Regions from separate parts of the Paenibacillus sp. 1A_MP2 genome, predicted to be linked through region 1. Evidence: predicted binding sites of a transcription regulator. Region 1 holds the regulator's gene; the other holds the start of a gene.
The links. Region 1 encodes Rex, which represses fermentation and respiration genes when NADH is low (regulators of the CRP and FNR family bind a similar motif). Its sites were predicted from a motif close to TTGTGAAATATTTCACAA; they were not measured.
Positions count from the first base shown of each region.

Region 2: a site for Rex is predicted at 3,787-3,804, ahead of ACTWJ7_RS35240 (cytochrome ubiquinol oxidase subunit I). Genes of this name have one in related genera too.

Region 1 is NZ_JBQQCS010000001.1:3,068,493-3,074,657, reverse strand. It holds gene ACTWJ7_RS15130 (hypothetical protein) at 1-215, opposite strand, end outside; gene ACTWJ7_RS15125 (cell wall elongation regulator TseB-like domain-containing protein) at 519-1,130, opposite strand; gene ACTWJ7_RS15120 (amidohydrolase) at 1,090-2,394, opposite strand; gene ACTWJ7_RS15115 (redox-sensing transcriptional repressor Rex) at 2,381-3,034, opposite strand; gene dinG (ATP-dependent DNA helicase DinG) at 3,278-6,139, opposite strand.
Region 2 is NZ_JBQQCS010000005.1:113,380-119,544, forward strand. It holds partial or broken gene cydD (thiol reductant ABC exporter subunit CydD) at 1-1,174, opposite strand, end outside; gene ACTWJ7_RS35235 (cytochrome d ubiquinol oxidase subunit II) at 1,280-2,296, opposite strand; gene ACTWJ7_RS35240 (cytochrome ubiquinol oxidase subunit I) at 2,293-3,660, opposite strand; gene ACTWJ7_RS35245 (protein-tyrosine phosphatase family protein) at 4,562-4,999, opposite strand; gene arsC (arsenate reductase (thioredoxin)) at 5,001-5,426, opposite strand; gene ACTWJ7_RS35255 (arsenic transporter) at 5,429-6,165, opposite strand, start outside.

The DNA.
Region 1 (6,165 bases):
AACCTGCCCAAATCAACATCCGGCTGCAGATCGAGTTTCAACTGTACATCATTGTGGTTAATAGTTAATTGTACATCATTGACTCCATCGTACTGGGTAACCATCTTTTCAATTGGGCTTTGCACAGCCACATGACGATACACAAACCAACCTCCAAACAACACAACGGCTGAAATGACGGCAGTCAGAGCAATAGGCAATACTTTTATCTTCAAGTGAGTCACCCCTCCTATAATTTGGCCCATTCTATAGCTTGTAGGCAAGAATATGAATATGTGTACGTAAAGTCCTGTGATGTGTCTAACAGGATTTATTTGTGTATGATGTATCCTTGAATACATATTTGAGTATATCACATCGTATATACAATATCTAAGGCGAAAATATGAATAAATTATTAATTTTAACTATTCAAATCCAAAATGATCAAGAAAACACGTCAAAGAACCGGTCCAGTCGGGTTTCCGTCTGCCGGTTCTTTACTGTATTCTTTTTAGAAAATAGTACGTCTGCTGATTCTAGCTATTCGGAATCGTATAGACCAGGTCAACCTGTTCCCCGTTACTAAAGCGGTAAAACCTATAATAATTGTGAGTAGCATCGTTATAATACACTTGCCATACATAGATTCCATTCACAACACCTGGCATGATTCGTTTGATCTCCCCGCCTGGAACTTCAGAGCTGAACCGATTTCGAATCTGTGCTTCAGACATGCCGTTCTTCAGCAGTTCACTGTGCACCGCATTGGTCCCTGTCACAGGCTTGTTATTTTCATCAAACTTGATCCACACCAATACATCCTGGTTATCCTTATTTTTACCGATCAGGGTCCAGTATATGTTGTCTCCGCCGTCTTTTTGCCCCCAGACATACTTACGCAGGTCTTCGTGTGACGTAATACCGACCTGTTCCTGGGCCGCCTGTATGGCCAACGCCTCTTCCTTGCGCTGATCCTGAGTAACATAGACATAATAACGCTGAAGTCCAAACAGAATCAGAACCAGGAGCAGCAGCGAAATCCATATCCACTTCTTTTTTTCTTCAAAAGCCGAACTTCCTTTCCCTATGACGATGCTGTCCTTGGAATTAACGGGCAAGCAGACCGTCAAATGCCAGTTGAGACTCACGCAAAATACGCTCTTCATCCATCGTAAGACATTCGCCATGTTTAACCACTTGTTTACCATCCACCCACACATGCTCTACATCTTTGGCTGATGCGGAGTATATGGTATGGGAAATCAGATCCGTATGCGGATAGAAATGGGCCTGTTCAATATTCAAGGCGATGAAGTCAGCCTTCATGCCTGTTTGCAGTGCTCCTGTATTGTTCAGGAATATGGATTTGGCACCATACGAAGTTCCAAGCAGAAGTGCTTCCCCTGCTGGCACTGCGGTAGGGTCACCGGACACACCTTTGTGAATCAAAGCAGCAAGTCTCATCTCTTCAAACATATCGAGGTTATTGTTACTTGCTGGTCCATCTGTTCCGAGGGACACGGTCACCCCTGCTTTCAGCAGATCAGGTACTCGTGCAACACCCGAAGCCAATTTCAGGTTACTGCCTGGATTGTGGGAAACTGCTACATCATGTGATGCAAGAATTTCGATCTCTTCATCATTCAGATGTACCGCATGTGCAACCAGAGATGGACGGGAGAAAAATCCTAGCTTCTCCAGATGTGCAACCGGACGTTGACCGTAATCAGCCACGTTCTGTTCCACTTCACGAAGCGTTTCAGACATATGCGTATGCAAAGGCAGATTCAGGTCATGAGCAACCTGTACCAGCTTCTCTATGTAATCTGGAGGACAAGTGTAAGGTGCGTGTGGAGAAATTACGGTTGTAATTCTTCCGTCTGCTTGTCCATTCCATTGACGGGCAAATGCTGCGGATTCTTCCAGCTTGCGCTGTTGTTCTTCCGCTGAGCAAAGTCCGATTACCCCACGTGCCAGAGCAGCCCGAACGCCGGATTGTTCCACCACTTTTGCAACCTGATCCATATGATCATACATATCCAGGAATGCTGTTGTTCCACCTTTCAACATTTCAAGTACGGAAAGTGATGTGCCCCAATATACGTCTTCAGACGTCATTTTGGCTTCCATTGGCCACATTTTCTCCTGCAACCATACTTGTAATGCCAAATCATCTCCATGACCTCTCAGAAGCGACATGGCCGCGTGACCATGCGTATTGATCAGACCCGGCAAGAAGAGCAGTCCTTTTCCGTCCACCTTTGTCAGACTTTCGTCTCCTTCCGGCAAAGTCTCACCAATATGCACAATCTTGTCATTCTCGACAACCATATAACCTTGAACCACTTTCCAATTCGTGCCCTCACTGACGGCAAATTTGCCGTTGTGAATTACCCATCTATTTGTCGTCATCTTCCTCGTCGTCCTTTCCATTCTCCAAATAATAAGCAAGGCTAAGCAGATCCGTCGTAAAATCGGCATGATGAATACGAATATGCGGCGGGGTCTTCAGGATCGTTGGCGCAAAATTCAGAATCGCTTCAATTCCTGACTCAATCAACTGATCGGCAACATTTTGGGCTTCCGTATCCGGAACCGTGATAATCCCTATACGAATGTTATCTTTTTTGACCGAATCCGTTAATTCATTCATCGGTTGCACCGTCAGACTGTTAATTTGACTTCCAATCTTCGGACCGTAGGCATCAAATACAGCGACAATCTTCATGTTGTCTTTGAGGTAGGCATTGTAATTGGACAAAGCGTGTCCCAAATTACCTGCTCCGACAAGAGCTACATTGATCTGCTGGTCTATTTTCAGAATATGGCGGATCTTCTCGATGAGATATGAAACGTCATATCCGATCCCTTTACGACCAAAGTCACCGAAGTAAGCCAGGTCTTTACGAATCTGAGCCGGATTCAAATCCAGTCTCAATCCAAGTTCTTGTGAAGAAACCGTATTGACTTCGCGCTGATGCAGTTCATTCAAATAACGCAAGTAAACAGGCAATCTTCGCACCACGGCTTCCGAAATTTTATCTGATTTCATTCAATTGCTCCCCCTTACCAAGGCCACGATAGATAGATAGATGAAAAGAATGAGCACCCTGTCTAAAACGATGCAAAAAGATGACTGAATTAAACAGGATGCTCTTTGTTATATAATGGATAATTGCTTAAATTACTTCTTTAATCGCTTTACTCACTATTCATGAAACGAATGAATGATATTGCTCAATTTTACCGCCAAATAGTGGCTTCATGCAATCATATAAGCTACAGAGCATAGCTGTTATTGCTGTTCATCGGTTGGTCTCTCAAGCCATTCCGAAATGCGAGGAACCATCTGCTCTGTGAGCATGTGTTCCATTTTGGGACCTGGTAATGAATATAAAAAGTACTTGCCATAATATGCTTCAATGACACGTGTATCGTATACAATCACAATACCTCTGTCCTTACCCGTACGAACCAGTCTGCCGAATCCCTGTTTGAAGCGGATAACGGCTTGCGGCACGGACAGCTTCATAAACGGATTTTTCTTCTGTTGTTGCAAAAGCTCACTCTTTGCTTCAACTAATGGATGATTGGGTGGCTGGAACGGCAGTCTGACAATTGCAAGACAGGTCAGAGCCTCTCCGGGAATGTCCACTCCTTCCCAGAAGCTGCTTGTGCCAAGAAGTACAGTCGCTTTCGCATCTTGGAAGCGACGTGTAAGCTTGGAACGGCTGCCGCTGTCCACCCCTTGCCCGAGCAAAGAGATATCATTACCTGACAAGGCCTCCTTAAGCGGGTCATAGACCTGGCGCAGCATGCGGTAGGAGGTGAACAGCACCATCATGCGTCCACGAGTGGCGATAGCCGTTTCCGCGAGCGAATGCACGAGCATATCCACAAAGTGGGCATCACCTACACTGCCCTTCACACTTGGGAAATCACGCGGAATGACGAGCAGGGCCTGTTCGCGATAGTTGAATGGTGACGGCAGCATGGATGTCAACAAGCGGTTATTCTCGGCAGCTTCCTGCAAGCCCAGCTGTTCGATCATGAATTGAAATGACTTGTCAACGGAGAGCGTAGCCGATGTAAGCACAACGCTTTTCTTTTTATCAAAGAACATATCCTTCAATTGCGCACTGACATCGACAGGAACGGCATAGAGCTGCAGTGATTTACTGCGGAATTGGCCGCTAGCCTCCATCCAGTACACGGTATTGGCATCATCCATGCGCATGAAGAAACGCAGATTATCCTTGATCGTTGCCAAGTCCTTGAGCAGTCCTGAGATATCCGTAATCAGACTATCGGACTGATAATCATCCTGATCTTCTTTCACTTCAAGCAGCAGCTTGTCGCCTTTACGAATCAAATCGCCTAGGGTTACATAGATTTGGTTTTCTACATCCTGCAACTCCTGCCATTTAGCCGGTTTTTGCGAAGGCTTCAGTCTAAGTGAAAATTGTCCAGTCTCGCCTGGAGAAGCATCGCTACGTTCAGGCAGCAGGCCGAACAGTGTATCGCTTAGTCGATCCCATATCTCCTTAACTTCAACGGCAAGCGGGAACATCTGATCGATCATGGAGCTCCACTGTACCGATTTTTCATGACCCGACAGTTGAGAACGAAGCATCGGCAGTTGGCCATTACGGCTATCTTTAAACAGTCGGGTCAATGTATGAACCAACGTAAAATACTTCATGTGAAGACCAAGATGCTTACCTGCTACATCCTCCAGATGATGTGCTTCATCAATGACAAGACTTTCGTAGGCTGGCAGCAGCTGATGTGCTGCTTTGACATCCGTAAACAATTTCGAATGATTCGTAATGACGATATCGGACAGCCCGGCTTCATGTTTGGCCCGATGATAGAAACATTTGCGGAACCAAGGACAGGAGCGTCCAAGACAGGATTCAGACTCACTCTGTACCGTCTCCCAGAAGTCTCCACCGCGCCCGCTTAGATTAAGCTCCTCGTCGTCTCCAGTCTCCGTCTGGGTAAGCCAGACAATCATCTGAGCTGCTGTAAAATAATCCTCTTTCGGTGTAGCGAATTCACGTTTATTGATTTTATGCTCAAACTTACGCAGACACAGATAGTGCCCACGTCCTTTGAACACCGCTGCCTTGAACGGGAACGGAACCACTTGGGTCAGCATAGGAATATCCCGCTCTCTCAATTGCTCCTGCAGGTTGATGGTATGTGTACTGACCATTACTTTCTGTTCCTGTTTCACACTTTCATAGATGGCAGGCAACAAATAACCAAGCGATTTGCCTGTACCCGTTCCAGCTTCAATCAATAGATGCTTCTCTTCATCCAACGCTTGTCGTACACTGCTGAACATCTGAGTTTGTGCCTCACGCTCCTCATAATGGTCCAGCGTCTCCTTCAGGTTATCTCTAACCTGATCCATAAACTGCTCGAAACTTACGTTTTCCAGCGGGTTACCCTCCCGCTCATCACGTGGTGAACCTATATCAGTCCAGTCACTCACGTTCAGGGCGAGCTGGCGATAATACGTATGACCATCCAGGTCCTGAATCGGCTCTGATTCCTTCTCAGTACGCATTCCGTCGAAGAACCAACCCAAGTCACTATCTTCTGGCGCAAACAGATCACTGAGGCGCTGAATCGTGATCAGAGGCAATGCACGCAGCTCATCGAGACACTTCAGTAATACAAAAGCTGTCGCAAGAGCATCACTATCTGCCTGATGAGGGCGGTCATGCTGAAATCCGAATTCTGAAGACACATATCCGAGTTGATAAGAGCCCAGTGACGGGAACGTGATCTTCAGGAAATCAATCGTATCCAGAATACGTCCGGTGAACGGCAGGTAACCGCAGCGATCGAGTGCATTTTGAAGAAAGTGAAAATCAAAAGCAACGTTGTGCCCAACAAGAACCACATCGTCGAGCAGCGGAACCATCTCCATCATCATCTCTTCCAATGAGGGAGCATCCGCTACATCTTCATCAGTAATACCGGTTAACCCCGTAATAAACGGAGGAATCGGTACACCTGGGTTCACATAAGAACTATATATTTGAGTTATGCTGTAGTCATGATCTATGATGGCAAGTCCGGCTTGTATAATCTCACCGTCGGACTGCGTGCCGGTTGTTTCGAAATCCAATACGGCAAATTTCATTGCAATGTACGGTCCCTTCCATTCCA
Region 2 (6,165 bases), on a different contig from region 1:
TTGTTTTGCCTGAACCACTTTGTCCAACAATGGCGATATGTTCTCCCGGAGTAATCGAGATCTTCTTCGTTTGAAGCTCAAATGAATCGCTCCTATACTGAAAACGGACATGATCCAGTTCGATGGTTGGTGGCAGGGGTAATAGATTTTCATGAGATGTCTCGTACTCTTGCGACAGTTCTTTTAGGGCCTGGTTACTGCTTGGATGTGCCCCCAGTTCCCCCTCAGTTTGTGTATTTCGATCGTCGTCCGTTTCAACCAGCAACTTTTCAACTCTGCGAATCGCCCCCATACTCGTTCTCCCGCTATGAAAAGCCGTTCCGGTATTCTTCAGTAAGGTATAGAACTCTGGAACTAGCAACAATACCAGAAAGGCGGTGTGAAACGACATGGATTTGAAGACGAGCAGCTGAATGGCCAGTTCGAGAGCGATAACGCCGATGCTTAGCATGACAATCGATTCCAGCATGAACGTATTCGTAAAAGCGATTTTTAAAATATCCATCGTAGCATCACGGTAACCTAGGCTGCTGCGTTCGATGACCCGCTTCTGATGATGGGCCCGTCCAAATATTTTCAAGCTAACCAGCCCTTGAAGCGAATCCAGAAAAGTACCGGAAAACTCAGCCAATTGCTCATATTTTTCTTCTGATTTGTTTTTTGTTCGTAGTCCCACAAGAATCATGAACAGCGGGATAAACGGAGCGGTAAATAACATAATCCATCCCGAATTGGGGTGCTCGATGAATGTAATGATTAGAATTAAAATCGGAATGATTGCGGCTTCCAGCATACGTGGCATGTACTGACTGAAATAACTGTCAGCCTCATCTACTGCATCCAAAGCGACACTCACCTTTCCACCCGTTTGCCCGTGAAGAGTTGACGACATTGAAGCATGGATCAAGTTCTGCAGTACGGCTGCTCGCATATTCGTCTTGGCAGTCGCCGCCATCTGCAAGCCAACTTTTCCGTTTGCATACGACAACGCCGTGCGTAGAGCCATGACGGACAACAATATGCCGAGCAACATGGCAACAGAAGTAAAAGACGACTTCTCCACGAAAATCCGCTGTACCACTTCGGCCAGAAGTGCAGCCTGACTCACGATAGCAACGCCAAGTGCGGTCGACATGACCGCAAGGAGAACAAGACGATTTCGCTGTAAAGACATTTGTTGAGAAATGATGCCTTTGTTCTTTCTCTTCTTCTTCAACTCTTCCCCTCCTTGGTGTTTATGGCATGCGAGGGTACACCCACACATGCACTCTTGAAGAAACTACTTTCGTTTGCCCTTCACATAATCCGCGTCAAACAGGAAAAGTTTGAAGACCAGAATCAGAGACGGTATCAACAGACACATCCCGCCGATAAACACAACAACGAGTGCGAAGCCCATCGATGGTGAAGTGACGCTGTTCTGAATCGTAATATATGGGTCAAGAATGTACGGATACTGACCAATGCCATAAGCGAAGAAGGCACAGAAAAATTGCAGCATTACACATATGAATGCTAGTCCGTAACGGCGTCCGTTATATAACAGCCACATGGCGACCATGAAGAATGCAACCGAAAGCGCGAGCAGCCACCATAAATCCATCATATTTTGAAAATGGCGTTCATTGTGTTGACCTAAATAGATGAATGCAGTGAGCGCGATGATAATCGTCGGCGTACTCCAGAACAGTGCATAAGTGCGCATCAGCTTTAACGCAGCGTGATCCTCTGCCCTAGAGGCATAGAAGGCTAGAAATGAGCCGCTAATGAACAAAACGGATACGATGGCCAGCCCTACGATGCTCCAAGATAACGGATTGGTAAACAGGGCCCAATAATTCAGGGAAACCGTCTCACCTTGCTGCAAAATAAAACCGCCTTCAGACAGTGTCAGTGCCACTGACAACGATGCAGGAATCAGCAAACCCGTAGCGCCATATAAAAACAGATATACGATGTTGTTTTTCGATCCATAATTTTCAAAAGCATAAAACGAACCCCGAATGGCGAGCAAAACAACGGCAATGCTGCCAGGAACGATTAGAGCTGAGCCGTAATAATAGGCCGTATCTGGAAAGAAACCGATAATGCCGATGTAAAAGAAAACAAAGAACACGTTGGTGATCTCCCATACGGGTGATAAATAACGGGAAATCAGGCGATTGATCAAATGGTCCTGTTTCGTCAATCGTGCATAAAAGGCAAAGAACCCTGCTCCAAAATCAATCGAAGCTATAATTAAGTATCCATACAAGAACAACCAGAGCACCGAAATTCCAATCAACTCGTAACTCATTGTGTGTGCTCACCCTTTACCGTTGTTTTGTCGCCTACATGCTGCATCCACTTCTCCATCTCAGTTTCAGCTGGATTATTTTTGAATAGGCGTCGAAGTACGAGAACACACACGGTACCCAATACGATATACAACAACGAGAAGAGGAAGAAAAGAATTCTTACACTTGGTGATGTCGTAGCCGCCTCTTCTACGCGCATATATCCTCGGATAATCCATGGCTGCCTTCCGATTTCCGCGTAAAACCATCCTAGCTCAACCCCTAAAAATGCGAGTGGCGCGCCCAAAGCAATAATCCGCAGTAGCCACTTGTTAACTTCATTACGTTTTTTCCAGAATACAAACAGAAAATACAACATGGAGATGCAAAGCAACGCAAATCCGATTCCAGCCATCATGTCAAACAAATAATGCACAAGTAGCGGCGGCTGCTCATCCAGGGGAAATTCATTTAGCCCCGTCACTTCTGAGTTGAAATCTCCAAAAGCCAGAAAGCTGAGAAGTTTCGGCAAGTGAAGCGCCCCTATAATTTCATGCTCTGCATTAAGCCAGCCTAGCAGAATCAGATCCGCACCACTTTCGGTCTCGAAATGCCATTCTGCAGCAGCCAGCTTCTCCGGCTGATGTTCGGCTAGAAATTTAGCGGAGACATCTCCGGCTAATGTGTTGAGTAACCCAAACAACATCACAACAGCCATCATTAGCTTCAGAGCTTTTTTGTGGTATCCAGATACGCCCTTTCTCAGCATCGTAAAAGCCGCAATTCCTGCTAACAGCGCAGCACCAGTTAAGTAGGCGGAACTTAAAACATGGAACACCTTGGAGAACGTGGCTGTATTCAGCATTGCTTGAATTGGGTCAACAGCTGTGAAGAGTCCTCCTTCCATCGTAAATCCACCAGGTTGGTTCATGAATCCATTCACCGTTGTGATAAAGACCGCGGACATTCCTGCTCCCGCGACAATCGGAATCGTGAGCAGCCAATGTATGTATGGATTTTTGAAGCGATCCCACGTATACAAATAAATGCCTAGGAAAATCGCTTCAAAAAAGAAAGCGAACACTTCCATAAATAATGGCAGTGCAATCACGTTCCCTGCCAGCTTCATAAAATTAGGCCATACCAAGGCTAGTTGCAGCGAAATCGCCGTACCTGTCACCACACCAACTGCCACAGAAATAACAAAACCTCTCGACCACCTCTTTGCCATCAAGATGTAGTGGTTATCTTTTTTGCGAATACCTACAAACTCCGCAATAGCGATCATAAGGGGCACACCGACGCCAATCGTCGCGAATATGACGTGGAACCCCAGGGTCATCCCTGTCACAAGCCTGCTCCACAGTACCGTGTCAATGCTCATCTCTTCCCTGCCTCCCTTCAAAATCCGTTTAATTATTGTACTAAGATGTTGCTAGATTTCTGAAACACTTGCCCTACATTACATTCGATATCAGGTTTGGCCAGTCAATGAGCTCAACACCCACAAAAGAGAAATATTTCACAAAGTAATTCGCAAAAGTGACCACTGCTCAGTAAACTTCCCGATTGGTCGGTTCGATGTGCGCTCCAAGTAACTGCAAAATCTAATATTTAAAATTATTATATCTTTGACTTTAAACAATTCAATGACGGTCACGTATTCGCCCCTAAACGTTCAAGAAAGGATCAATTCTTCCTGACATATCAGTGAATATCTTAATAACCACCCGATAGAGCTATTGATTGAACTTATTATACGTGATGATCCACTCCACTAAGTAGTAATCACATCAATATCATCTACCTTATATCCATTAAGACTTCGTTGAAACGTCATTCCAACTGTTTCTGGCCACTCTCTTTTCATCATTGTCATTTCTAAAATAAATTCAGCCTTAAGATTATCCGAACCTTGGATCGGTAACACGTGGAGGTTCGCGTACAAAAGGTTGTCGCGATATTTTGACGAAGAGTGTTCTGGATTAACGAGCATTGCGTTGTGTGTTATACAGACAGAGTTTCTTCTCGTTTAGCTGGAGTTTTGATTAGCGAAGATAACCCGAGCGCTAAAACGATTGTCAAAAAATTAGCTTTATCAAATGCAATCACCTCATAGTTGGAATTTTTTATTTTTCCTCATATGGGTGAGTTTTATGTATAAAGGAGTTGTTCTGTTAAAATGTCCGTTAGATGAACAAAAACAGCCGATCATATTGATCAGCTGCTTTCTTAGTTTTATTAGGCCATCGCTTCCCGTTAGCGTAATGATTAAAATCCTTGTTTCAGAATATTTTATTTAATAATTCCTTTTGAATTGGTTTAATATTAATGATACTTCTGATGTGTTTTGCCTTTAACTCAGCATCCTCAATTGTACTGGCTAATCCTAGTTCTAACAGTGTTCCAGCTGCGACGGTCCCCGTTCTACCCTTGCCTCCCCCACAGTGAAAAGCAACTTTCTTACCGGCGTTATACGCTCCAACAACCTCATCAATCGCTTGTTTAAAAAGTTCGGCTTCGTTTTCTTTCGTGTTGTCATCAAGCGGAACTTTTACCCACTTCACATGATCTGCTGGATACGCGCCCTCTGTTGCTTCCTCCCGAAGATCCACCACGACCTCAATGCCTTCGTTCAGAACCATTGCCTCTACGTCGGCAGCTCCGCCCATAAATACTTGTTCAGCAATAAGGGCATGGTATTTCTTTTCGGCATGATCCATTTTACTTACCTTCTTTCAAGAATTGCTCAATGCGAGCTTTAATTGAATCACGAACCTCAGCAAATGTAGCTGTGATTTCTTCCTCTGTACCTGTCGCCTTGGCTGGATCCTCGAAGCCCCAGTGCCATCTTTCAGCTTTATCATTACGTACAACTGGACAATTATCGTTAGCATGACCACAAAGCGTGATGATGTAGTCTGCTTGTTTTAAAATCTCAGGATCAATCACATCGGATGTATGACTCGAAATATCGATTCCAGCTTCTTTCATCGTTTGAACAGCACGAGGATTTAAGCCATGTGGATCTAACCCAGCACTTCTCACCTCATATTTGTCACTACCAAGTGCCTTTAAAAATCCATCGGCGATTTGGCTTCTGCAAGAGTTTCCTGTACACAAAAAGTAAACAAGTGGTTTGTTGTTCATGATTATTGATCTCCTTTGTCTTTGGTTTGGCTTACTTGTATTTTCGCTTCGCTCATTTTTGAGTTAATCAACGTTTTTATGATCACAGCAACAACAACCAATGCTACTGTGATTACGGCAATCATTAACCAAACGTTTATGTTTGTTGAATGAATCAAGTGTAACCACAAATACAGTCCTGTTAACGTGATAAAGAGCGTTGGAATGGTGAGCACAATTCCGATTTTGAAATAACTTCCCCACGTGATTTTTACATCTTTGCGGGACAGTACATGTAGCCACAAAAGTGTGGCGAGCGATCCAATCGGTGTGATTTTGGGACCCAAGTCACTGCCAATAATATTGGCATAAATCAGCGATTCCCGGATGACACCTTGCGTGCTGGTTCCATCAATAGCAAGCGCATCAATCATCACCGTCGGCATATTGTTCATAACCGAAGACAATACTGCAGCTAGAAAGCCCATACCCAGTGTGGAGATGTAGAGCCCTTGGTCGGCAATAGCTTGAATGACCTTCCCCAGTTCATCTGTCAATCCCACATTTCGCAGTCCATAAACGACCACGTACATACCAATGGAGAAAATCACGACTGCCCATGGAGCTCCTTTAATGAGCTTCCATGTTTGAATAGCGTGACTCCGCCTTGCAGCTAATATAAACAAGATGGCTATAACCCCAGCGATAACAGACACCGGAACTTGAATGAACTCGCTCATCAAGTAAGCAATCAGTAGTA